Labilibaculum antarcticum: one gene and its partner. The protein of the gene in region 2 interacts with the protein of the main gene of each other region in a pairwise test. Links are inferred from orthologs where the notes say so. Each region holds a gene or a part of one and is shown on either strand. Other genes may lie near its edges. The genes, in order: gyrA and gyrB.

Region 1 (13,017 bases), 1.3 Mb from region 2 along the record:
GTTCTGGAAATATTGCCTATAAATTAATGCAGGATTTAAATGGCTATGAAAATATTGGTCCGATTTTATTAGGAACAGCAAAGCCATTTCATATTATACCCATGGGATGTTCTGTTCGTGAAATCATAAATATGACAGCATTTGCTGTCGTTGACGCACAATCATAAATATCACCAAAACAAATAAAAAAGGATGGGATTCAATAAAATCTCATCCTTTTTTTTTTATCTATTCAATTATACTACATATTTTTGTGCGAAAAATTAAATTATGACGATCTTATATGAGTTAGATTTATTAGGTACTCTTGTATTTACAATCAGTGGAACATTATCTGCAGCAAATAAAAAACTCGATCTTTTTGGGGCCTATTTTACAGGGTTTATTACTGCGATAGGTGGTGGAACTCTTCGCGACGTGATCCTTGGTAATTTTCCTGTTGGTTGGATCAGCGACATTAACTACCTAATCGTTATATCGACTGGTGTTGCGCTCACATTTCTCTTTAAAAGGTATATCATGACTTTAAAACGAACTCTATTTTTGTTTGATACGATAGGAATTGGTGTCTTTACAATAATAGGAATCGAAAAATCATTAAGCATGGGGATACATCCCTTTTTATCCATAATAATGGGATTATTTTCCGCTGTAATGGGAGGTGTTATTAGAGATACCCTTTGTAATGATATTCCATTAATTTTCAGAAAAGAGATTTACGCAACCGCCTGTTTGGTTGGCGGAGTTCTTTTTATCACCCTCAACTTCCTTGGTGTAGAACCTTCTCTTAACCAATTCATAACCATTGCATGTATAATCATTATTCGAATAATCTGTATCCGCTTTAAAGTTTCGCTGCCAGTTTTAAAATACTAGACTTAAGACATATCAATTAAGTTGTTGAAATTAATATATTTACTGGCATCTTGCCCAAAAGTATTTACTTTTTTCTCATGAATTTGATAGGTGCACCTTTCTCCATAAATTCCTGAGAAAAGAATCTCATACTCCTGATCTTCATCGTCTTGCATTAAAATTTTAAAAATATTTTTATGTGCCTTTGGATACCTTAAACTCTTATGGCAGCAAGGACAATACATACTAAGGTTTTCATTCTTTTCAATATCAAAATTAGGATGCTTATTAATTTCGTAATCTCCCAAATGAATACTAAATAATAGAAGCCCCTTAACTCCTTTCTCATTTTTAGCCGAGATAACAATTTGATCTCCAACATTGAGATAGGTTCTACAAATTGGACATAAATAGTTTGCCTTCATAACGATAAATTTAAATGGATAACTTCCTTATTAAAATATAAGACATTACAAGAAGAATGTCAATTTAAATCATCTTATTACCAGAGGTATAAATAAATTATTAAATACTTTTTGGTCTTTTTTTTATTATATCTCGTGTTGTAATTTTCAATTAAATATTAATTCGGCTATATTTGATGAAAGGCACACTTTAAAGCCTGCCAAATCGTTAAAAAGAATTTGAATTGAAACTAATTATAACCATACTTCGCTGGATTGCGCGCTTTTTAGGGATCTTCTTATTCCTATTTTTTATTTGGTTTGCTATCCAAATTGGTTCTCCTGATTTAACTATGATGTCTGAACAAGAAATTAAATTATTCTCGGCAAATGTCATAATGCTTATCGGATTAATAGTCGTATGGAAGTTTGAATTTATTGGCAGTCTTCTTCTAATTTGGGGCTATATTTTCTTCGCAATTGCCAATTATTCTTTTTGGAATGGACCTGTATTTCCTACGTTCTTATTTTTAGGTTTATTACATCTATTATGCTGGGGTTTAAGCACTTTTACGAATTTTAAAAGTTATAAAATTTCATTGCTGATTTTCCTTAAATAATTCTGCTTAGGAACATTCTATTAAAATTCTATTAACGAATGAAATTTTTATTATTTTTGAATCAATAACAATCATAACAAATATAAATCTTAGTTCATGTTAAATATTGCACTTTTTGGCCCTCCTGGCGCAGGTAAAGGAACTCAATCAAAGATGCTTGTCGAAAAATATAATCTAGCTTATATATCAACGGGAGATATTCTAAGAAGTGAGATTGCAGAAGGAACCGAGCTTGGTTTACAGGCAACAGACATCATAAAAAGGGGTGGACTTGTTCCCGACGAAATTATTGTTCAAATTATTGAAGAACGTATACTAACCAATACTGACGTAAATGGTTTTCTTTTTGATGGATTCCCTAGAACAATAGTACAAGCCTATATTCTTGAAGGTTTACTTTTAAAGATGAATACAAAACTGGACTGTATGCTAAGTTTGCAAGTACCTTCAGACCAATTGCGAAGTCGTTTGTTAGATCGTGCAAAGAAGGAGGATAGAGAAGATGATACAGAGGAAGTTATAAGTGTTCGTTTAAAAGAGTATGACACCAAAACAGCTCCTGTTGCCAATTTCTATAAAGAAAAAGAAATATACCACGGTATTGAAGGTATGGGTGGTATCGATCAAATTTTTGAGCGATTGACTGCTATTGTAGATCAAACACTTCAAAAATCATGGATTAATTTGGTTTTATTAGGTCCTCCAGGATCAGGAAAAGGTACTCAAGGAAGAAAATTAGCCGAGCAATTCAATTTAGTATATATTTCAACGGGTCATTTAATGCGTCAAGAAATAAAAAAAGACACAGAAATGGGTCAAAGCGCGAAAACCTATATTGAAAAAGGAGATATTGTTCCAGATGAAATTGCGATTCGATTAATTGAAAGACAAATCCGCAAGCATCCAGATGCCAATGGCTTTATTTTTAAAGGATTTCCCCGAACTATTGTTCAGGCTTACATACTTGATGGTCTTTTACGAAAACTCGACTCTACGGTCACTACATCAATCAATCTTAACGTTTCTACTCTTGAATCCATTAAACGTCTAACTTCGAGAAGAAAAACCATTGGAAAAAGGCTTTATGATGATACTGATATCATTATTCATCGATTAGAACAATTTGAAAAGAGAAGCATTAAAGTATCCCCCTATTATTCCAAACAGAACAAATTTGAAATGGTAGATGGAATAGGAACTGAAGACGAGGTCTTTAAACGACTCACGGATGTTGTCAATAATTCATTCAAGAAAATTAGATAATTTGATAAAAAACTGGCTTTTCACAAAAATGCCAGTTTTTTTTTATTTTCTCCTCTTACAAAGCAATTGAAAGCCTTGACATAGTAATATTGCTCTTTAATCAAATGTAATCGGTTAGTAGTCATAAATTCGCTAAAATTGTAATTAATATAATTCAAGAGGAGAAGCAATGTATCTGGAAAATCCAAGCCTAAAAAAAATACTTAATTCATTAGAAAATCATACTTCTACTGATAATTCATTTGCTTTTATACTTATTGGTGAAGATTCTAAAATTTCCTTAAATGAGCTTGTTGAATCATTAAATCAGAAAAATATTCGATTTGCTGGCGGAGTATTCCCTCAAATAATCTACAACGAAAAAACATCAAATCAAGGCGTTGTTATCAAATGGATATGTGATGATTCTATTTCTATCTATTTTGATTCCCCCGAAATATTTAGCCGTCAAATTTCAAAATTGGATAGTGCAATATTTTCAACAGCTTATGTTCTAGTATCCGGTTTGTGCTCCAATAGTTCCGAACACTTAAGATCATTATATACCTATTTAGGAAATGATGTTAAATTTATAGGAGGTGGTGTCGGACGAATCAAAGAGAACAACGAAGGCATTTTAATTAGTAATGATGGAGTATTTAGATCAGGATCTATAGTCATACTAACTAAAAGCAAGGCAACAACAGGTGCTTTACATGGTTGGACAAAACTTTTTGGCCCTTTTATTGCTACAAAAACTGAAAAAAACTTTATAAAGGAACTTAATTGGGAGAATGCATTTGTTGTATACCAGCGATTTTTAAAAGAAGTATTAGACATCGATCTTGACAGATTAAATTTTGAGGAAAATTCTATCCATTATCCATTTGGAATCTATAAAGAGAATAAAGAATATATTATAAGAGACCCAATGAAAGTTTCTGAAGAGGGTTACCTGCAATGTGCAGGTAGTATTCCAGAGAATTCACTTATCGATTTAATGTCAATGGGAAAGGAAGATTTTAAATCAATTCCTAAAAATCTTATTACCCAAAATATCAATGAAAAATCAAAAATATCTGATGTGTTGATTTTCAATTGCATATCAAGAGCTAATCATTTAAATAATGATTTCTATATGGAATTATCTAATTTAGCTGAAGAAATTAAAAACAACCAAAGTCAGATGAATTTAGAAGGAGCACTTTCCATTGGTGAAATATACTCAAGTGGTGAAGGGTATCCTGAAATATTAAATAAATCTATCGTTATAGGTTTATCATATACAGATTAGAATGCTAACAAACGATATAATAAAAGACATTTCATTTCTTTACGAATTATCTCTATCTATTGGACAATCATTAGATATGAAGGAAAATTGTAAGCAATTTTCACATGCACTAATGTCATTTAAAAATATCGAATTTGGCGGTGTTTGGATTAAAAACAAGCACATTCCATTTTCGAATAATGAATTTGGATTAAAAGCTATTTATTCGCATCCTATTGTTAAGCTTAAAACTGATTCTATATGCATTCCTAATTTTATTGATAACTGTTTTGAATCTCAAAATTCTTTTTCGTGTGTTCTTACACAAGAGATTAGTAATGAAATAGGATTTAAAGTGAAAGAGGGGGGAGCAATAACTTTTTTTCAATTAAAAGACATTGGATTTTTGGCTCTCTATTCATCGTCAGAAAAACGAATTTGGAGTGATATCGATCAAACTAAATTAAAAAATGTTGTAGATAAATTTTCAGTTTCCATACAGGCATGCATCTCACATGAAATATCTATTCAGGATTTACTGACAATTACAGAAACAAAAAAGGAACTTGAAAAAGCCAAGAAGGAGGCGGAGGAATCAGAGCAATTAAAATCAGCCTTTCTTTCAAATATAAGTCATGAAATTAGGACTCCAATTAATGCCATAGTTGGATTCTCAAACTTATTGTCAGACACGGAGATAAATATAGAACAACGCACCAATTTCATAAGTCACATTTCAAATAATAGTAAAAAACTATTAAAACTAATAAATAATTTGATTGATGTTTCCAAAATGGAAACGAACCAATTAGCTATTCAAAAAGAAAAATTTGTTTTAAATCCAATTATAACAGATCTATTTAAGATCCATAAAACATATCTGTTAAGTCATTGCAAACTTAAGCTAAAGCTTGTATTACCTGATAATAGTGACCAGTTCTCAATTTATTCCGACAAGAATAAAATCATTCAAGTATTTGATAATCTTATAGATAATGCTATAAAATTCACCCCAAAAGGATTAATTGAGATAGGTTATTTTATAGAAAATGAAAAACACCCCGTGTTTTACATAAAAGATACAGGTGTGGGTATTTCTTCGGAAAAACAAGATGTTATTTTTGATCTATTTAGGCAAGGTGAAAGCAGTTCTACTCGAAAATTTGAAGGTTCAGGAATAGGTTTAACACTTTGTAAAAAAATGGTGCAACTTTTAGATGGCGAAATTTGGTTTGATTCTGAAGCTGAGATCGGGTCAAATTTTTATTTCAAAGTGCATGATTCCGGACAATCAAATCTTAAGTTGTTAAGAGATTCTTCTGATAAATATGAAAATAGAATTGAAAAATCAGGAATTAAGTCCATTAATTATTCAAATTGCAATATTTTAATAGCTGAAGATGTTAAGTCTAATTTCAACTACCTAAATGCAATAATTGAATTAACAGATGCTAATGTAATTTGGGCTCGGAATGGAAAGGACGCAATAGAAATATGTCAAACCAATAATCCTCAAATTGATTTAGTATTAATGGATTTGAGAATGCCTGAAATTGGTGGCTTAGATGCGATTAAACAAATTAAATCATTTAATAGTGGTATTCCTGTTATTGTACAAACAGCCTTTACGTTTAACAACGAAAAGGAAGAATGTTTCAATGCTGGGGCTGATGAATTTATTACAAAGCCTATTGATCCACAGAAATTAATTGAAGTCTTACAGAGGTTTTTGTAACTCAATCTTGATATTTCTTAATATCTAGCCTTCATTATGAGTTTATTAAAAAACGTACATTTGTCCTATAATCAACATTACGTTAAATAGAGTATATTGAAATAAAAGGAAGCCGTAACTTCCTTTTATTTTATAATTTATGAATTATTCCATTCCATCCAACTTGGCCTTGATTTGATTATATTTTTCAAGGTAAACTTCTTTTTCATTTCTTAATTTGAAATATAGCTCTTTCAAAGTAATCATAGAATTTTTCTCATCAGGTTGCATTTCAAGAACCTTTTCAAAATATGGAACAACAGCTTCATATTCGGTATAAACACCTTTAATTGCTTCGTTATACTTTTTAGCATCCATTATTTCATTGGCTGCTTTATGATTTTGTATGGCTGAATTTAGTTTTAGCAATCCCAGATTATACTGAGAAGTAAAATCCTCAGGATCCATACTCAATGCTTTATTGTACATCTCTTCAGCCTTAGCAAATTCCTCGGTTTTTTCATATAATGTACCTTTAGCGCGATAAAAAGAACTGTTTGTTGGATCTAACTCAATTGCTTTATCCAGATAGTCAGCAGCTTTTTCAGGCTCTCCACCTAACATGTAATGATTTATCAATTCAACTAACATCCATGAATCATTTGGAAATAGCTCAAATCCTTTATGCAGGTATTTAACTCCTTCTTCTTTATTTCCAGAATCATTTAAAACTTTAGCCAAATTAGCATAAGTTTTTGCGCCCCCATAATTGTACTCAATAGATTGCTTGTAATATTTAGCAGCTTTCTCTAATTGATCAGACTTTTGAGCAGTCATACCTGCATTAAAAATTACAGCTGTGTCAATTGTAGCATTTTCCTTAAACATATCCATTGCTTCAATTTCCAAGACTCTTTCAAAAGCAGCTAAAGCACCAGGAAAATCTCCTTTATTGTAAAGGTTTACTGCTTCATTTGTGTAATCAGGAATCATATTTGTCATCTGAGCTGTAATAGGCTTTTCCATTCTCCCCTTCTCATCTAACTCAAGAGCTTTCATGTAAGCATCAAATGCAACATCAAGTGGATTTTCCGACAATTTCTTGTACGCAGGAAGAGGACTCTCAAAGATAGCCTGATATACTTTTCCTTTCACAAGATATGCCTTAGCATATTCCACACATTTTTCGTCCTGAATTCCTAAATCAATAGTTTCTTTTGCCTGATCTAACTTACCGGAAGTAAGATAATTCTGGGCTCCAGTAACTTTACTTTTTTGTGCGCTTACACTTGCAACACACATAAGCATAACTAGAATGAATGATACTTTTCTCATAATTAATGTTTAGTTATTATAACAATCTTGCACAAAAATATATTTTTATTCCATATTAAAGCACAAGATTGGTTTCTTTATATTTAGTCTAAGTATTTATTCTTTACTCATCTCCTTCTACTGGTCCTGTTGACTCAGTTGACTCTTCTCCTTCTGCTGGTTTCTCTTCCGTTAATTCAGCTTCTTCAGGTGAAGAATTTACTTTAGCAACAGCTGCGATCGAATCATTTTTCTTACTCAGGTTAATTAAACGAACTCCCTGGGTAGCACGTCCCATAACTCTTAAATTAGAAACAGCCATTCTAATTGTAATTCCAGATTTATTGATGATCATTAGATCTTCAGTATCGGTTACATTTTTAATAGCAATTAAATCACCTGTTTTCTCAGTGATACTAATGGTTTTAACACCTTTACCACCTCTATTGGTAATTCTGTAATCATCAATTTTAGAACGTTTTCCAAAACCATTTTCAGAAACAACAAGAATATCCTCTTCTCCATTCTTAACACATATCATGCCAACTACCTCGTCGCTTTCATCTTTTAGCGTAATTCCACGTACTCCAGAGGCTGTTCTTCCCATTGGTCGCACCTGACTTTCAGCAAATCTAATCGCTTTTCCTGAACGTCCGGCAATTAAAATCTCATTGTTCCCATTTGTAAGTTTAGCTTCAAGCAATTGATCTCCTTCACGAATAGTAATCGCATTTACACCGTTAACTCTCGGACGAGAATAAGCTTCCAGTGAAGTTTTCTTAATAACACCTTTCTTAGTACAAAGAACAATGTTATTATTATTGATATATTCTTCTTCTTTTAAATTAAGAACATTAATGTAAGCTTTCACCTTATCATCCTGTTCAATATTCAATAGATTTTGAATCGCTCTACCTTTAGATTGTTTGGTTCCTTCAGGAATTTCGTAAACTTTCAACCAAAAGCATTTCCCTTTTTCTGTGAAGAACAACATAGTATTATGCATTGTTGCCATAATCATATGCTCTAAGAAATCTTCTTCTCTAGTAATACTTCCTTTAGAACCTACTCCACCTCTATTTTGAGTTTTGAATTCGCCGAGTGGTGTTCGTTTAATATAGCCCATTCTTGAAATGGTAATTACCATTTCTTCATCAGCATAAAAATCTTCCGGATTAAACTCTTCTGAAGCATAAACGATATCAGTTCTTCTTTCATCGCCATATTTAGCTTTCACATCAAGAAGTTCATTTTTAATGATATCCATTCGAATTGGTTCATTATTAAGAATTGAATTCAAATAATCAATCAATTTCATCAATTCTTCATATTCCGCATGCAGTTTATCTCTCTCAAGACCGGTTAATTTCTGCAAACGCATATCCAAAATTGCCTTAGCTTGTAGCTCATCTAACGAAAAGTTAGACATTAAGCCTATTCTAGCTTCTTCCGGAGTTTTAGATGCTCTAATTAATGCAATTACTTCATCGATATGATCCAAAGCAATAATCAAGCCTTTTAAAATATGAGCCTTAGCTTCTGCTTGTCTTAATTCAAATTGAGTTCTTCGAATAACAACCTCATGTCTATGTTCAACAAAATGCACTATTAAATCCCTAAGATTTAACATTTTGGGACGTCCTTTAACCAACGCAATATTATTAACGCTGAAAGACGTTTGCATTTGAGTATATTTAAACAACTTGTTTAAAACAACGTTGGCAATCGCATCTCTTTTTAGATCGAAAACGATACGCATACCGTTACGGTCAGACTCATCATTTACATTTGAAATTCCTTCTATCTTTTTATCATTGATTAAGTCTGCTGCTTTGATAATCAACTCAGCCTTATTAACCATATAAGGAATTTCACTTACGATTATTTTTTCACGTCCATTGTCCGTTGTTTCAATATTCGTTTTCGAACGCACAACAACACGACCTCTACCTGTCTCAAATGCATCTTTAACACCTTGATAACCGTAAATTGTTCCTCCTGTAGGGAAATCAGGCGCTTTCACAATACGAATCAAATCCTCCATTGAGACATCATTGTCATCAATATAAGTGACTATTGCATCAATAACATCAGATAAATTATGTGGCGCCATATTTGTTGCCATGCCAACAGCAATTCCCGAAGCTCCATTAACTAAAAGATTTGGAATTCGAGTAGGAAGAACCGTTGGTTCCAGTAAGGACTCATCAAAATTGGAAGTCATATCAACTGTATCCTTGTCAAGATCGGCTAATATCTCTTCAGCAATTTTTTTCATTCTGGCCTCAGTATAACGCATAGCTGCCGGGCTATCACCATCAACAGAACCAAAATTTCCCTGACCATCAATGAGAGGATAACGCAAAGACCAATGTTGAGCCATACGAACCATTGTCATGTATACAGAACTATCACCATGTGGATGATACTTACCTAATACTTCTCCAACAATTCTAGCTGATTTCTTGTAAGGTTTAGTTGATGTCATTCCCAACTCTCCCATTCCAAACAATACTCTGCGATGAACAGGTTTTAATCCATCCCTAACATCTGGCAAAGCTCTGGAAACAATCACCGACATTGAGTAATCAATGTAGGCTGATTTCATTTCCTCTTCTATATTAATACGTATAATTCTCTCTCCAGTAGTCATTATATTTATTTTAAAATTCTAATCATTTCTCGGAATTACAAAAGTAACAAAATATGTAGATTTTGCGTAACAAAGGAAGTGATATTTATGAATGGATTAAGATAAATATCACCCCGTTTCGCATTATTGGTTGATTATTAGTTTAATTGCTAATTTAGATAGATAAGAGATGAAAATTTGATAGCCAATTTAGGCTTGTATCTAATTATTTTTTGTTATTTTAATGCTACAATTACAAAATCGGGATGAATTTACCGATTAATTTATATTGATTTGTTAAAATTATTAAAGACCGACTATATGGATTCAAAATTTTCACCTCGTATAAAAGATGTACTTTCTTATAGCAAAGAGGAAGCTGAAAGGCTTGGTAATAATGCTATTGGAACGGAACATTTGTTTTTAGGAATTCTTCGTGAGGGTGAAGGTATTGCTGTTGATATTCTAATTTCATTAGGAGCCAACCTTTACGATATTCGAAAAAACATTGAGAAAAATCTGAAATCAGATGCAATATCTGACTTAGATCAAAACAATATTCCCCTGCAAAGATCAGCGGAACGTGTTCTTAAATTAATATATCTTGAAGCTAAAGCCCTAAAAAATAACACTATTGACACAAGTCATCTCCTTTTGGCCATCTTAAAAGATGAAAAGAGTTTGGTAACTCAAGTTCTAGAGGACAATACCATAGACTACAATAAAGTGAAAGATAATTTAAAAACACTCTTCCCTAAAGCACAGGCAGACTATAATCCAGAAGATCATGAAGAAAAAGGCGGATTGTCTGGTGGTGAATCTAAAAGAACTACATCAAGGGGAAAATCTGAAACTCCAGTATTAGATAATTTTGGTATTGATATAACCAAATCAGCAGAAGAAGGTACTCTGGACCCCATTGTTGGAAGAGAAAGGGAAATTGAACGATTGGCACAAATTTTAAGTCGTAGAAAAAAGAACAATCCAATTTTAATTGGTGAGCCTGGCGTTGGTAAATCAGCTATTGCTGAAGGACTTGCTTTACGGATCATTCAAAAAAAGGTGTCAAGAGTTCTGTTTGGAAAGAGAGTTGTTTCTTTGGATTTAGCCTCAATTGTTGCTGGAACAAAGTATCGAGGTCAGTTTGAAGAAAGAATGAAAGCCATTTTAAACGAGCTTTCAAAAACAACTGACATTATTCTTTTTATTGATGAAATTCACACTATTGTAGGAGCTGGTGGAGCTACAGGATCACTAGATGCAGCAAACATGCTTAAACCAGCCTTGGCAAGAGGTGAAATTCAATGCATTGGAGCAACAACGCTTGATGAGTATCGTCAAAATATTGAAAAAGATGGAGCCTTAGAAAGACGTTTTCAGAAAGTGATGGTTGAACCAACCTCTCCTGAAGAAACAATAGAGATTCTAAATAATATTAAGGAACGATACGAAGACCATCATAATGTTTTCTACACAAAAGAAGCCATTGAAGCTTGTGTCAAACTAACGTCCAGATACATAAGCGACAGACACTTGCCAGACAAAGCAATTGATGCTCTTGACGAATCAGGATCACGTGTTCATATTTCAAATATTCACGTTCCTGTAATCATCGAAGAATTAGAGAAAAAAATAGAAGAAACCCGTCAAAATAAAATTAAAGCTGTTAAAGCGCAGAAGTTTGAGTTAGCAGCAAGTTTTAGAGATAAAGAAAAAACTTTTTCGGAAGATTTAGATCGGGAAAAAGACAAATGGGAACAAGAACTTAGCCTTAAAAAGGAAAAAGTTTCTGCAGACGATATTGCCGAAGTGGTTGCAATGATGACTGGAGTCCCCGTAAAAAGAATTGCTCAGGCAGAAGGCTCCAGACTTTTAAAAATGGCTACTGAACTTCAAGGAAAAGTTATTGGACAAGAAGATGCCATTAGTAAAATTGTAAAAGCCATTCAAAGGAATAGAGCTGGTTTAAAAGATCCGAACAAACCAATTGGCACATTCATATTTCTAGGGCCAACTGGCGTTGGTAAAACTCAACTAGCTAAGGTTTTATCAAACTATTTGTTCGACAGCAATGACTCGCTTATACGAATTGACATGAGCGAATACATGGAGAAATTTGCTGTATCTAGATTAGTTGGAGCACCTCCGGGTTATGTTGGTTATGAAGAAGGTGGCCAATTGACAGAAAAAGTAAGACGCAAGCCTTATTCTGTTGTACTCTTGGATGAAATTGAAAAAGCACATCCAGATGTTTTTAATATTTTACTGCAAGTTCTAGATGACGGTCAATTAACTGATAGCTTGGGACGTAAGGTTGATTTTAAAAATAGCATTATCATCATGACTTCCAATATTGGCAGTAGAGAATTAAAAGATTTTGGGAAAGGAATTGGATTCCAATCAGGAGGATCTGAATCTAATGACTACACCAACAATATTATTCATAAAGCACTAAAAAAAGCATTTGCTCCCGAATTTCTTAACAGAATTGATGACTTGGTCATGTTTAATTCTCTAACTCAAAAAGACATTCATAAGATCATCGATATAGAACTTGATGGCTTATACAAGAGAGTTAATGAACTGGGGTACCATATTAAGATGTCTTCGGCAGCCAAAGATTTTATTGCTGAAAAAGGTTATGATGTTCAATTCGGTGCTCGTCCATTAAAACGTGCCATTCAAAAATATTTGGAAGATGAAATGGCAGAAGTCATTATAAAAGCAAGTATTTCAGAAGGCGACACCATCTCTGTAGGTTTTGATAAAGCCAAACAGAAAATAACTACTAAAGTTCTGAAACTACAGAAAGAATTAGAATAGAAAATTATCGGCATACAGCGAACAACACCCTAAATGTTAAACACAATATTTGGGGTGTTTTTTTTATTTCAATTCTATTTTTATTTAGAGTAATTCAAAACAATTATTACCTTTGGTTTAAACGATAAAATATCATTATG
Region 2 (12,777 bases):
CCCATCAATATTCAATATTATATCTCCTTTTTTTATTCCTGATTCTTCTGCGGCACCATTTTCATTTAGATCGGCAACATACACTCCCTCAATTTTATCAATTTTATATTCATCCGCTAAATTAGCATCTACAGTTCGAATAGAAACTCCAATAAATGCTCTTTGAACTTCACCGTATTTTTTCAAATCCCCGATTACTTTTTCAACTATAGTTACAGGAATTGCAAAAGAGTAACCCGAATAGGAGCCCGTTCTTGATTCAATGGCAGTGTTAATTCCAATTAACTGACCTTTCGCATCAACCAGAGCACCTCCACTATTTCCAGGATTAACGGCAGCATCCGTTTGCAAGAAAGACTCAATGCTCATTCTGTTGCCAGTTAAACCCAAGGTTCTTGCTTTTGCACTTATAATACCCGCCGTAACGGTCGAAGTGAGATTAAAGGGATTACCAACGGCCAATACCCATTCACCAAGCTTTATAGCATCCGAATTTCCAAAATCCATTTTCGGAAGATCCTTTTCATCAATTTTAATTAAGGCCAAATCGGTATACGGATCATGCCCTACCAATTTACCTTCGTATTCTCTTTTATCATAGAGTACAACATTTATGAGATTAGAGCCTTGAACAACATGATTATTAGTTACAATGTATCCATCTTCCGAAATGATCACTCCTGAACCAGATCCCAAAATGGCCTTTGGCTGTTGTTGTCTCCCATTTTCGCCAAACAAAAAATCGTAAAAAGGATTGGATTGATACTCCTCATTTGAATAAAGTGTTTTCACATGAACCACTGACTTCACCGACCTTTCAGCCGCATAAGTTAAATCCACCTGAGCAACACTTGCAAAAGAATGATTCGCAAGCTGTGTCGTTCGAGCTTCCGGAACCGAAATAATCCGCTCTTTTTTATCAACAAATAACACAAATAATAAAATGGCAATTGTACCGCCTAAGACAGCAATTGCTAATTTTCCCAAAAACAATTTCACTTTCATCTGAAAAAACTTTATTAATTAATACCCCTAATATGCCTGCTTAAAATTGAAACAGGATTGTTTTCTTATTATACAACAAAAATAAATATCGAATGTTGCCTTTACGATCAAAATAAAAATCAATTTATTTTATTGATCGAATTATTTTGAGTTTCTTGAGTGGCGAAAGAGCCGCTACCGATACGATTCTTACATTTATACGACAATTTTAACGATATTACTTAACAAGTGTTCATAAATTATTGGTATTTAACACTTCTTAACAAGATTTAAAAATGAAAGTTGAATTTTCAAAATATCAGGGAACTGGGAACGATTTTGTTTTAATAGATAATCGTAATAACATAATTGATGCTAATAACTTTACATTAATCAAAAAACTTTGCGACAGAAGATTTGGTGTTGGTGGAGATGGACTAATGTTACTGGATAATGCCTCAGGATTCGACTTTCGGATGAGATACTACAATTCAGATGGAAAAGAAGGAAGTATGTGCGGAAATGGAGGACGATGCATTGTTGCTTTTGCCTATCACCTAGGACTTATTTCGGAAACTGCCAAATTCATTGCTGTTGACGGCGAACATGAAGCAAAAATCATTAAGACTGAGAATGGAGTTCAGGTTAGTCTTAAAATGATTGATGTTTTAGATGTTGAATTGGGTGACGATTTTTATTTTTTAAATACAGGCTCACCTCATTTTGTTCGATTCATATCCAAACATGATAATTTCGACACATTTACCGAAGGGAAAAAGATTCGATACAATAATAGATTTGCGGAGGAAGGAACAAATGTAAACTTTGTCTCATTTCAGGATCAAGACATTACAGTAAGCACCTACGAACGAGGTGTTGAAGATGAAACATATTCTTGCGGAACAGGAGTTGTTGCATCGGCCATAAGTGCCAGTTTTAAAACTGGCAGAAACCAATTTAAGATTAAAACTAAAGGCGGCCATCTGGAAGTACATTTCAGAAAAACAAACGACACACAAATCGAAAACATTTGGTTGGTAGGGCCTGCAACACATGTTTTCACAGGAACTATCACAACCTAACAATCAAACTCCCTTTTCAGCTCAATATGAAATTCATTCTTGCTAAAATTTTTGAAGACAAGAGTATTTCCAAAGTCTTTTTGGTTTCACTTCTCTCTACTTCTCTGCTCTTGATATCAATTCTTGGAATTTTTTGGGTGCAGCAAGAAAGGCAAAAATTCAATAAAGAGTCTCAACAAATTAAGTCCGACTTTTTCAGGATGCAAGAAAAAACCCTGCAACACGAAACGCAAACTCTTATTAATTATATTGAAAACGAAAGAGAGCAAACAAGAAATGCACTAAAGAAAGACATAAACAGCCGAGTTCATGAAGCACACTCAATTGCAACAAACATATACAACAGTTGTAAAAACGACCTATCGGAAAGCCGAATAAAAGAACTAATCATTAACGCTTTACGCTCCGTTCGTTTTAATGATGGAAGTGGCTTTTTCTATATAAACAGCTTGACTGGAGTTGTGCAAATGGATCCTGAAAATCTAAACTGGGAAGGACAAAACAAACTAATTTTAAAAGATGTTTTTGGAATTCCGATTATTAAAAATGAAATCAAAATTGCGAAGACTCAAGGGGAAGGCTACTCAAACTACTCTTGGCAAGAAGATAAAGGACAAAAAATCCATCCCAAAATATCTTTTGTAAAGATATTCAAACCCTACAATTGGTATATCGGTTGCACACAATATGTCGAAAATTATCGTCTGGGAATTCAAGAGAAGATCCTCAATAAAATTACAGACATGAGATTTGATGAAAGCTTCTCAATTGCAGTATTTAGTTTTGATGGAACTTGCTTAGCTCATACACGAAAGGAGCTTGTTGGACAGAATCTCTGGAATGAAGAAGACAAAGAGGGTGTAAAAGTTGTGCAGGAGATAATTACCCGAGGAACAGACAAAAATGGAGGCTTCGTCAGATATCTTGATCCTTTTAATCATGATTCAACAAAGCTAATGTTTGCAAAATCGTATAAGGACTGGCAATGGGTTATCGGCAGTGGTGTTCATATTGACAAACTTACAGAATCAATTAAAAATAAAAGGAATGAGTTAAAAGCAAATCTGATTGAGTATTTTATCAAGGCAGGCTTGGTATTTTTATTGACACTCTTCATCATTATTATTTTCACCCGATTTGTTGTTGAAATCAGTAAATCAGGGCTAGAGATTCTAACCCAATTTTACAGGAATGCCGCGACCGATTCACACTTAATTGATGTATCTAAACTTCATTTCAAAGAGTTTAAAATTCTAGGTGAGCACGCTAACGCAATGGTTATAAGACGAAAACGGATCGAACACCAACTCAGTATTGAGACTGCCTATTTTGAACAACTTTTCGAAAATTCGCCGGAAGCAATCGCAATAACAGATAATGAGAGTAAGGGAATAAAAATTAACAAACAATTCACCTCTCTTTTTGGCTACACAAAAGAAGATCTTAAAGGAGTTGTTATAGATAGCTTACTTGCTGATGAAACAAAACAAGGAGAGGCTAATAGTCTGAATTACCTTACAGCTAAAGGGCAGCTTGTAGAAATTGAGACGATGCGAAAATGCAAAGATGGTAGATTAATTGATGTTTCTATTATGGGGAACCCAATTGAAGTTGGAGGCAAGCAAATTGCAATATTTGGAATATACAGAAACATTACAGAAAGAAAAGTATATGAAAAGCACCTAACCGAAGCGAAAAACAAAGCCGAAGAATCTGATAAATTAAAATCAGCCTTCCTGACAAATATGTCACATGAAATTAGAACTCCAATGAATCATATTCTTGGATTTACTGAAATTATGACATCTCAGCAAATAGACGAAAACGAAAGACGAGAATACGGAGCACTAATAAAACAAAGCGGGGATAGTTTACTGCAACTCATTAACGACATAATTGATCTATCAAAAATAGAATGCAAACAAATCAATCTTGCACTTTGTCACACCCCTGTTAATATTTTACTATCCGAATTATATGAAAAATTTTACGCTCTTAAAAACAAAAATAACAAGGCTCACTTAATCTTGAGAATACAAAAGGCTTTAAGCGACGAAGACTCAATAATTTATACTGATCCTCGAAGATTAGAACAATTATTATCCAACATAATTGACAACGCCATCAAATTTACCAATGAAGGTTTTATCGAACTAGGCTACCATCTTATTGATCAAAACAAAATTGAATTCTTTGTAAAAGACACAGGAATTGGAATCTCCAATCAATCCATAGATCATATTTTTAAAAGCTTTAGACAAATGGATGGTTCGGATACAAGGCAGTACAGCGGTACTGGTTTAGGCTTAACAATATCGAACCGATTAGCCGAAATACTTGGCGGAAATATTAGAGTTGAATCGGAGGAGAATGTAGGAACTTGTTTTTTCATAACTCTCCCATACAATACGGACAAATCTAAAATTGAAAAAATAGAAGTTGTTGAAAAACAAGACCACAACTGGACAGGAAAAAGTATTCTTGTTGTAGATGATGAGAAAAACAATTTCACCTTCTTTAAAGCAAGCCTTGCAAAAACCCAGGCTGATATTCTATGGGCCAAAAATGGACGCGAAGCAATAACAATGTGTCAATCAAATACAATCGATCTTATTCTAATGGACATACAAATGCCGGTTATGAATGGCTATGATGCAATGAAAGAAATCAAATCTCTCTACTCGAGAATTCCGATTATTGGGCAAACAGCTTTCTTTCAAAAAGAATACAAACAAAAAGTAATGGCAGCTGGTTGCGACGACTATTTAATAAAACCAATTAAAACTTGTAAACTACTGGATTCTATTGAAAAATTGATTTCAAAAAACTAATCCCACTTCGTTTTTAATTGTACTTTTTTATAGTTAAGAACATAAGCCATAACGTCATCATAATTATTTACAAACTCATAATAATTCCGATAATCTTCTTTGGCAAAATTCTCCTGATAAGAAAGTTCGAATTGGTCTTTTAAAAAATCATAAAACCCATCCGTATTAACAAACACGATTGGTAAATTATGATATCCCAACTGCTTTAAAGTTATCACTTCTAAAATCTCCTCAAGAGTACCAAAACCACCAGGCAAAGCCACAAATGCATCCGACTTTTCACGCAAAACTTTTTTTCGTTCCGCCATATCAGGAGTTATAACTAATTCATCCAAAAAATCAGCCGATACACCAAAGTCATCAATCAACTTTGGCACCACACCAATCACCTTGCCCCCAGCCTCTTTCACCGAAACGGCAACCTGATTCATAAGCCCTATATTGGTTCCTCCATACACCAAATTATGTCCAGCAGTACCGATTGCCAAACCTAAATTTCTAGCTTCCTGGAAATACTTTTCAGCTACAGAATTACTCGAAGAACAAAATACACAAACATTCATCTTTTTACGATTAAAATTTACGACTAGTAAAGTATTCAATTTCCCTTACATGACAAAAATAAGAGTCAAAACATCTCTTGTGAAATCATAAAAAAAAGCCCTTGAGGTATTCTCAAGGGCTTCACATTATGTATCTTACTACTTAGGCATCAATATTTGCATAAGTTGCATTCTTTTCAATAAAGGCACGTCTTGGTGGAACATCGTCTCCCATCAACATTGAGAATGTATGATCTGCCTCAGCAGCATTCTCAATGGTTACCTGACGTAAAGTTCTAGCCTCTGGATTCATTGTTGTTGACCACAATTGCTCAGCACTCATCTCTCCAAGACCTTTGTAACGCTGAATGTGCATACCAGATTCTTTTCCACCACCCCATTGTTCAATTAGGCGTAGGCGTTGACCTTCACTCCAACAATATTCTTCATTCTTTCCTTTTTTAACCAAAAACAAAGGAGGTGTAGCAATATACAAGTAACCACTTTCGATTAATGATTTCATGTAACGGAAAAAGAAGGTCATGATAAGAGTTGCAATATGACTACCATCAACATCCGCATCACACATGATAACAATCTTGTGGTAACGAATTTTTTCAACATTAGCAGCTTTACTATCGTCTTCGGTTCCTATTGTAACACCTAAGGCTGTAAATATATTCTTGATTTCTTCGCTTTCGAAAACCTTGTGTTGCATGGCTTTCTCAACATTCAAAATCTTTCCTTTTAGTGGAAGAATCGCTTGAAATTTACGATCACGACCTTGTTTGGCAGTACCACCCGCCGAATCACCCTCGACAAGGAATACTTCACAGTTAACAGGATCTTTATCGGAACAATCAGATAATTTACCTGGCAAGCCAGACCCGCCCAAAACAGTTTTCCGCTGAACTAATTCACGAGCCTTTCTAGCTGCATGACGAGCCGTAGCAGCCATTATAACCTTCTGTACAATAGTTCTGGCATCTTTTGGATGTTCTTCCAGATAATTAGCCAGCATTGTGCTTACGGCCTGATCAACAGCAAGACTTACTTCTGAGTTTCCTAATTTTGTTTTGGTTTGACCTTCGAACTGAGGTTCTGCAACTTTCACAGAAACAACTGCAGTTAATCCCTCACGAAAATCATCGCCACTAATATCAAACTTCAATTTTGACAACATTCCTGATTTATCAGCAAATGTTTTTAAAGTTCGGGTCAATCCACGACGGAAACCTGTAAGGTGAGTTCCCCCTTCGATTGTATTAATATTATTCACGTAAGAGTGAATATTTTCAGAATAAGAAGAATTGTATTGAAGAGCTATTTCAACAGGAACTTCATTCTTATCGTATGAACAATGAATCGTTTCCTCTATTAATCGTTCCCTTGTGCTATCAAGGAATTCAACAAACTCTTTTAACCCTTCTTCTGAATAAAATGATTCGAAACGGCATTCGCCATTCTCATTCAAATCCCGTTTATCTGTAAGATTCAATCGAATCTCTTTATTTAAAAAAGCAAGTTCTCTTAAACGTGCCGCTAAAATATCGTATTTATACTCTAAAACTAGAAAAATTGAATCATCTGGCTTAAAAGTAATATAAGTTCCTGTCAAATCAGATTCTCCTATTGTTTCGACAGGAGCCAAAGGTTTCCCTTTAGAATATTCCTGACGATAAACTTTCCCATCACGATGGATTTCAGCAGTTAAAAGTATTGACAATGCATTAACACAAGACACACCAACACCGTGCAAACCACCAGATACCTTGTATGAACCCTTATCGAATTTACCACCAGCATGCAGAACAGTCATTACTACCTCAAGAGCCGATCTATTTTCTTTCACGTGCAATTCAGTAGGAATACCACGACCATCATCCTTAACGGTAATGGAATTGTCCTCATTGATAAATACATCGATATTTTTACAATATCCAACCAAGGCCTCATCAATTGAGTTATCTACCACCTCATATACCAAATGGTGCAAACCTTTAACGTTTACATCACCAATATACATGGAAGGGCGTTTCCGAACCGCTTCCAATCCTTCCAGTACCTGAATACTATCCGCTGAATATTCATTCTTCACTCTTGGCTTATTTTCTGAATCACTCATTTATCCGATCTTTAGTTGTCAATCAAATAATAAGACCAATAATCAAATAATTATTGATCAAATCATGATCTTATATTCTAATATTTTTTTTGTACAAAAATTAATTTATTCTCAGGGAAGCTTTCCTCTAAAAAAAGAGATAAAAAACAGCAACGGAAGAAAAGACAAAACACATTAACAATCAACACATTACACTCCTTCCAGAACCTGCAAACAAAAGTAAAACAAAGATAGTAAAAATGATGAGTTTTCAGGCTGTTTCATTTAGAAAAATCGTGCTTTTTCATTGTTTTTGACGAAGTATTTTTAAAAGGCTTAATCACCAAAGAAATGGATTCCTTTATGTTTAAAACTGTATAGAATTACTTCGGCGGGGTCTTTTCATCTTAAACCGGATGATAAAACTACTGACCTCAGGACCCGAATCCGTAACTCCATATTCTTTAAGCTCAAATAAAGTAGTTACGTTCTTAAATCTTTTCGGCATTGCTTCCCACATCTTGTGAAAAACAACCTGAACGTTTTCCAAGTCAATATCATCCAACTTTATTTTAAGCACTTCTTTATTCTTAGGCATCGCACAAACACTAATCCCATGCGTATTCCAGTCAACAGATTCTTCCGCAACAAAAGCCAGGTTAAGTGTATCTCTGGTGATATCAAACAAATAGATTACTCCCTTAGCATCCGCACCAAGATCCATTACTATTTCAAGTGCTTTACGGTCCTTATTAACTGAAAGCTTCCAACGTTCTTCTTTTTGAGCACTAAGCTTACTTACATGCATAAAAAGTATGAACGTAAATAGAAGTATATATTTAAATTTATTGATCAATTTCAAGAGCCTAAATTTGATTACTAATTAATAATAGTATTAAAATTAGCAAAAAGCGTGCTAAAAACAATTTACAAACATAAGCAAAATAAAAAAAGGATGCTCTATGAACAGAACATCCTTATATAAATACTTTTAACCTGATCTAAAATACAACTTTCACACCTAATAAAAAATTTAGTCCCTGAGAAGGATATCCATCCCACTGGTAATATTTATCTGCAAATAGGTTATTGATTTTACCAAAAGCCGTAAAATGCTTATTTAAACTATAATTAGCACCAATATTCAGATCATATACGGCATCTATAGTTTGAGTCTGAGAACCTACCAAAATTGATCTCTCGCCTAATAAGTTTACTCCTGCCTGAAACTCCAATTCTGAAGTAAAAGCATAAGTAGCATTTACATTCATTTCAAATTCCGGTTTATGCCAAGCTTCATCCTGTTTATCGAGAGTATACTTGTTAAACCAAACCGATGAATTCAATTGCATTTTATCGGTCCAACCAATGGTTACTTCTGCTCCTAAACGAAACAAACTGATGTCATCGTAAACCACATCGAATTTATTTGAATAAGTTGGGCCAGAGTAAGCCGTATTTGCAGCACCAGCACTTCTTTGCACAAAGAAATACTGATCATCAACAGAACTATATTCTGCAGATAATTTAAATGATGAATTAGAAGACAGACTCCCTTTAAAGCCACCAAACAATCTGTATTTCTGATTGGAAGACATTACATCCAAACCTGAATAAACGAATGGATTCTCTGCAATAATATTGTTGTAATTATTCATATTTAAATTCCCATCGATACCAGCAAACAGGGTCATAATGCCATCAATCGCTTCAAAATCGATAGCGATATCAGGATATATTTTTGCTTCTGAGTCATCACCGATTGCAATTACGGTATTCACGCCCAATTTAAGATTCAACTGACCGGTTTGAAGCGAATATTGAGGATTCAAATTCCAAAGCATGGTTTTTCTTTCAGATAAACCAAGCTGATCAAGATTATACAATCCATCGGTTGCAAAATAATCAAAAGCAGAACGCAAACTCCAAAAGCCATCACCACGACGAATTTTAGCCTCTGCGCTAATCAAAACATCATTCTCGGTAACAAATATATCATCCGAGAAATGCTCGTATTGCAAGCCAATGCCAAAATTCAATTTTTCCTCATCTTTAAAGGTGGTTTTAAAGTCAGTAGCAAAACCAAAACGATTTTGAACCTGTTCAGAATATGGAAATAAATCAATATAATTTGCAGGAAGATCATCGCTTAATTGAGAACCAAAAAAGTTATATCCTTTGTGTTTGTAATAAACCCTTCCTGCAACTTTAGCCTCATCTAAATAGGTACTGCCATATGCTTCAACCAATTGTTCTGTCCAATCAGGTTTTACCTTTCGGTCATTTTTCAATTCCAATTTCCCATTGGTTGAATAGTGGCGAATATGAATTCCAAAATCAGTAGTCTTAGAACGCTGGTTATTGAATCGATAATCCCCTAAAAGGGTAGAATAATTACCGCCGGCAAGAGTTAACACGTGACTATTTATTGATTTTAAAGGCTCACCAACAATTCGAGCTGCTGGAATTAAAGCCGGCGAAAATCCAACTGTAAGAGGCTTCGTTTGTATAAAATAAGAAAAGGAAGGAGTAAAAGTTGCCGTATCCTGAACGACAGGCAATTCACCAATTCGTTTTGATTTATTGATTTTTGGCTGGTAAGCTGTTTTTACCTTAACCTCTTTATTTAAATCTCTTTGTTCCTGAGCGTTTGACACAGAACATGCCAAACCAGCTATAGCAACAGTAAATATGATCTTTCTAAACATTGATTCTTTATTATTGATTTTTTATTTTATTTCTAATCTATTCAACATCTTCTCCAACATGATTCTCTCCTCATCCAAGCCAAGAGAATCTGATTTTACTGATGCATTTTTAAATAACTTATTACTTTCGGTACTATCGGCTCCTTCGAACTGAATTTTTACTTCTTTATTGGTTATTTTCTCTTCTTCCTTTTTATCTGCAGCAAGCAGAATATCTAATTTAGCCTGCGCTCTCTCCACAATTCCATCGTCCTTTACGTCATAATTATCGACAATACTTTGCAGCGTATATCTAGCCTGAAAGGCATCATCCTTTTTTAGGAATACATCGGAAAGTAAAAGAAAACTTTCTGCCAGCCAATAATGATGCGGAGAATTCATTTCGATAAACGAATTGATTTCTTTTTCGGCCAAATCGTATTCGGTTTTTTCCGAATGTATTTTTGCCAATAGATATTTTGATTCAGCTCCTTCGACACTCTGAGTCTCCTTCGACAATACTTTAAAGTCACTCATTGCCGATGCAGTATTTCCCAAGGCCAAATAAGATTTTCCTCGTTTGTATCTTGCTTCTCGAATTAACTCCTCCTTCGATTTGGCTACCTCCAACACATCGCTTACTGCCTGAATTGTATTTTCATACTCTTTAAGACTATAAACGGATCTCATGTAACCCACTTTAGCCAATTTTACATTCTCCGGAATCTCAGCCATCCCTTTTAATCTTGAAAACTGGCCTTTCGCCTGCAAATAATTCTTATTCCGATAGTTTAGTTGAGATGAAGCCAACAATGCTTTTTCAGTAAACAAATTGTTGGGCTGATTCAAAACCTGTTCGAATCCGACCAGCGCTTCATCGTATTTTTCCAGATCCAGAGCTGCATTTGCTTTGTAAAACTGGGCATTCAATCGGAACATTCCATTTGGAAAATTAGATAAATACTCACCCAATGCATTCGTTCCTCTTTCTGTTTCGCCCGACATGTATAATCGTTCAGCAGAAATGTAGGAAAGAGAATCTTTCTCGGAACTCCTAATAACTCCACCACCTTGGAAGGACTCTGCAAAAGCAAAATAATCATTCACCTTATTCATGTCCACGTACACATTTTTTAATCCGATAAAGGCACTTTTCTTTTCTTCGCTTTGCGGATATTTTAGAACCACTTCTTTGTAATAACTAATGGCTTTTTGATATTCTTTGGCATTGTAATTCAGCTGTCCTAACTGCAATAATGATTTTGGCGCATAACTACTTGTTGGAAATTTGGAGACCAACTCTTTATAAATAGATACGGCTGTTGCCTGATCGTCTAATTTCACTTTTGCTTTGGCTAGTTCAAACAAGGCATCATCCAAATACTCTGAATCGGTGTAAGAGCTACGTATCTGTTCCAGCAAACGCGATTCCTCTGCAGAGTCACCCAGCAATCCTACCGAAAGGGCTTGCTGATACAAAGCATAATCAGGATCCCACTTGCCGGCATTAACCGATTTATTGTAGTATTCTGAAGCATTTCGATAATCTCTCTTCAAAAAGAAACAGTCGCCAATTCGGTTACAAGCATCCGAAACAAAATTGCTTTTTTCATCTGATTGATTGACAAACTTTCGAAACCAGTCAGATGCGTCATCGTATTTATCCTGTTCGAAATACGCATAAGCAATATTGTAGTAAGCACGCTTATAGTAATCCGAAGATCCTGATCCCGGTGATACGATGAACTCATTATAAAGTGCTGTAGCCTCGCTAAATTCACCCATTCGGTAATTAGCTTCAGCTTTCCAGTAAATACACTCGGCAGCTATTTGCGAGTTATATATTGGGTACTGCAATGAAGCAGTAAAAGACTCAATTGCCTCCGAATAATTAAGCTGTTTCATCAATTCTAAACCACGAAGCCAGGAAACTCTTTGATATGCCTTTTTAATCTCAGGCGTTTTGCTTACAATTTTATTCATCGACAATAATGCATCGCCATAGTTCTTGCTGGTCATGTACACTTTCACCAAATAATCGTAGGCCTCATCATTTCGATCAGAATTTGGATACTTCTGCAAATATTCATCGAAGGCTTTTATGGTTTCGTTAAAAGGAGAATAAGAAAGCTCGTAGGTTAATTTGGCAAAATTGAACAAGGCATCCTGTTGCATATCCTTGTCAAAATCCATTCCTGCAGTTGCTGCAAAAGCAACTTTTGCTCCGTTTTTATCTCCCGACTGCAAATAACAATCTGCCAAGCAGTAATTGGCCACCATTAACAGTTCATCATTTTCGCCACCAACGTTCTCGAATTGCTCAATTGCTTCATCAAACTGCTTTTGTTTGTAGAGGCAATACCCATAAGCAAACTTATCCTCACGTGTCAAACTAGTCTTTCCTTTATCCAGAAATGGAATTGCCTTTTGATATTCTTTTAACTGATAATGCGAAAGACCAATCATTTTTGCGATTTCCTCACTACGCTTTACGGTAGCATCATCTAAAAATTGTGGCGCATACTCAATTACCTTCGCATACTTTTC

The links.
Region 1: the proteins of gyrB (region 2) and gyrA interact in binary tests that used the Escherichia coli proteins (3 or more experiments, as listed by UniProt). The link is inferred for Labilibaculum antarcticum from one-to-one orthologs.

The regions. Positions count from the first base shown.
Region 1 is NZ_AP018042.1:5,081,569-5,094,585, reverse strand. The notes cover bases 7,312-10,465. They hold gyrA (DNA gyrase subunit A), read right to left. Parts: upstream 10,076-10,465; coding sequence 7,547-10,075; downstream 7,312-7,546. Other genes in these bases: ALGA_RS20330 (ATP-dependent Clp protease ATP-binding subunit), read left to right, coding at 10,376-10,465; ALGA_RS20340 (tetratricopeptide repeat protein), read right to left, coding at 7,312-7,443. In the rest of the region: ALGA_RS23750 (NADP-dependent malic enzyme), read left to right, coding at 1-167; ALGA_RS20370 (trimeric intracellular cation channel family protein), read left to right, coding at 271-876; ALGA_RS20365 (hypothetical protein), read right to left, coding at 879-1,280; ALGA_RS23745 (DUF7670 domain-containing protein), read left to right, coding at 1,505-1,879; ALGA_RS20355 (adenylate kinase), read left to right, coding at 1,976-3,142; ALGA_RS20350 (FIST signal transduction protein), read left to right, coding at 3,312-4,415; ALGA_RS20345 (hybrid sensor histidine kinase/response regulator), read left to right, coding at 4,417-6,129; more of ALGA_RS20340, read right to left, coding at 6,274-7,311; more of ALGA_RS20330, read left to right, coding at 10,466-12,877; tpx (thiol peroxidase), read left to right, coding at 13,015-13,017. UniProt on the Escherichia coli protein: A type II topoisomerase that negatively supercoils closed circular double-stranded (ds) DNA in an ATP-dependent manner to maintain chromosomes in an underwound state.
Region 2 is NZ_AP018042.1:3,811,792-3,824,568, reverse strand. Bases 5,084-7,997 are described here. They hold gyrB (DNA topoisomerase (ATP-hydrolyzing) subunit B), read right to left. Parts: upstream 7,565-7,997; coding sequence 5,603-7,564; downstream 5,084-5,602. Other genes in these bases: ALGA_RS15035 (hypothetical protein), read right to left, coding at 7,911-7,997; ALGA_RS15045 (LOG family protein), read right to left, coding at 5,084-5,460. Outside these bases: ALGA_RS15060 (Do family serine endopeptidase), read right to left, coding at 1-1,005; dapF (diaminopimelate epimerase), read left to right, coding at 1,281-2,066; ALGA_RS15050 (cache domain-containing protein), read left to right, coding at 2,093-4,897; more of ALGA_RS15045, read right to left, coding at 4,894-5,083; more of ALGA_RS15035, read right to left, coding at 7,998-8,351; ALGA_RS15030 (TonB-dependent receptor), read right to left, coding at 8,545-10,251; ALGA_RS15025 (tetratricopeptide repeat protein), read right to left, coding at 10,273-12,777. UniProt on the Escherichia coli protein: DNA gyrase negatively supercoils closed circular double-stranded DNA in an ATP-dependent manner to maintain chromosomes in an underwound state.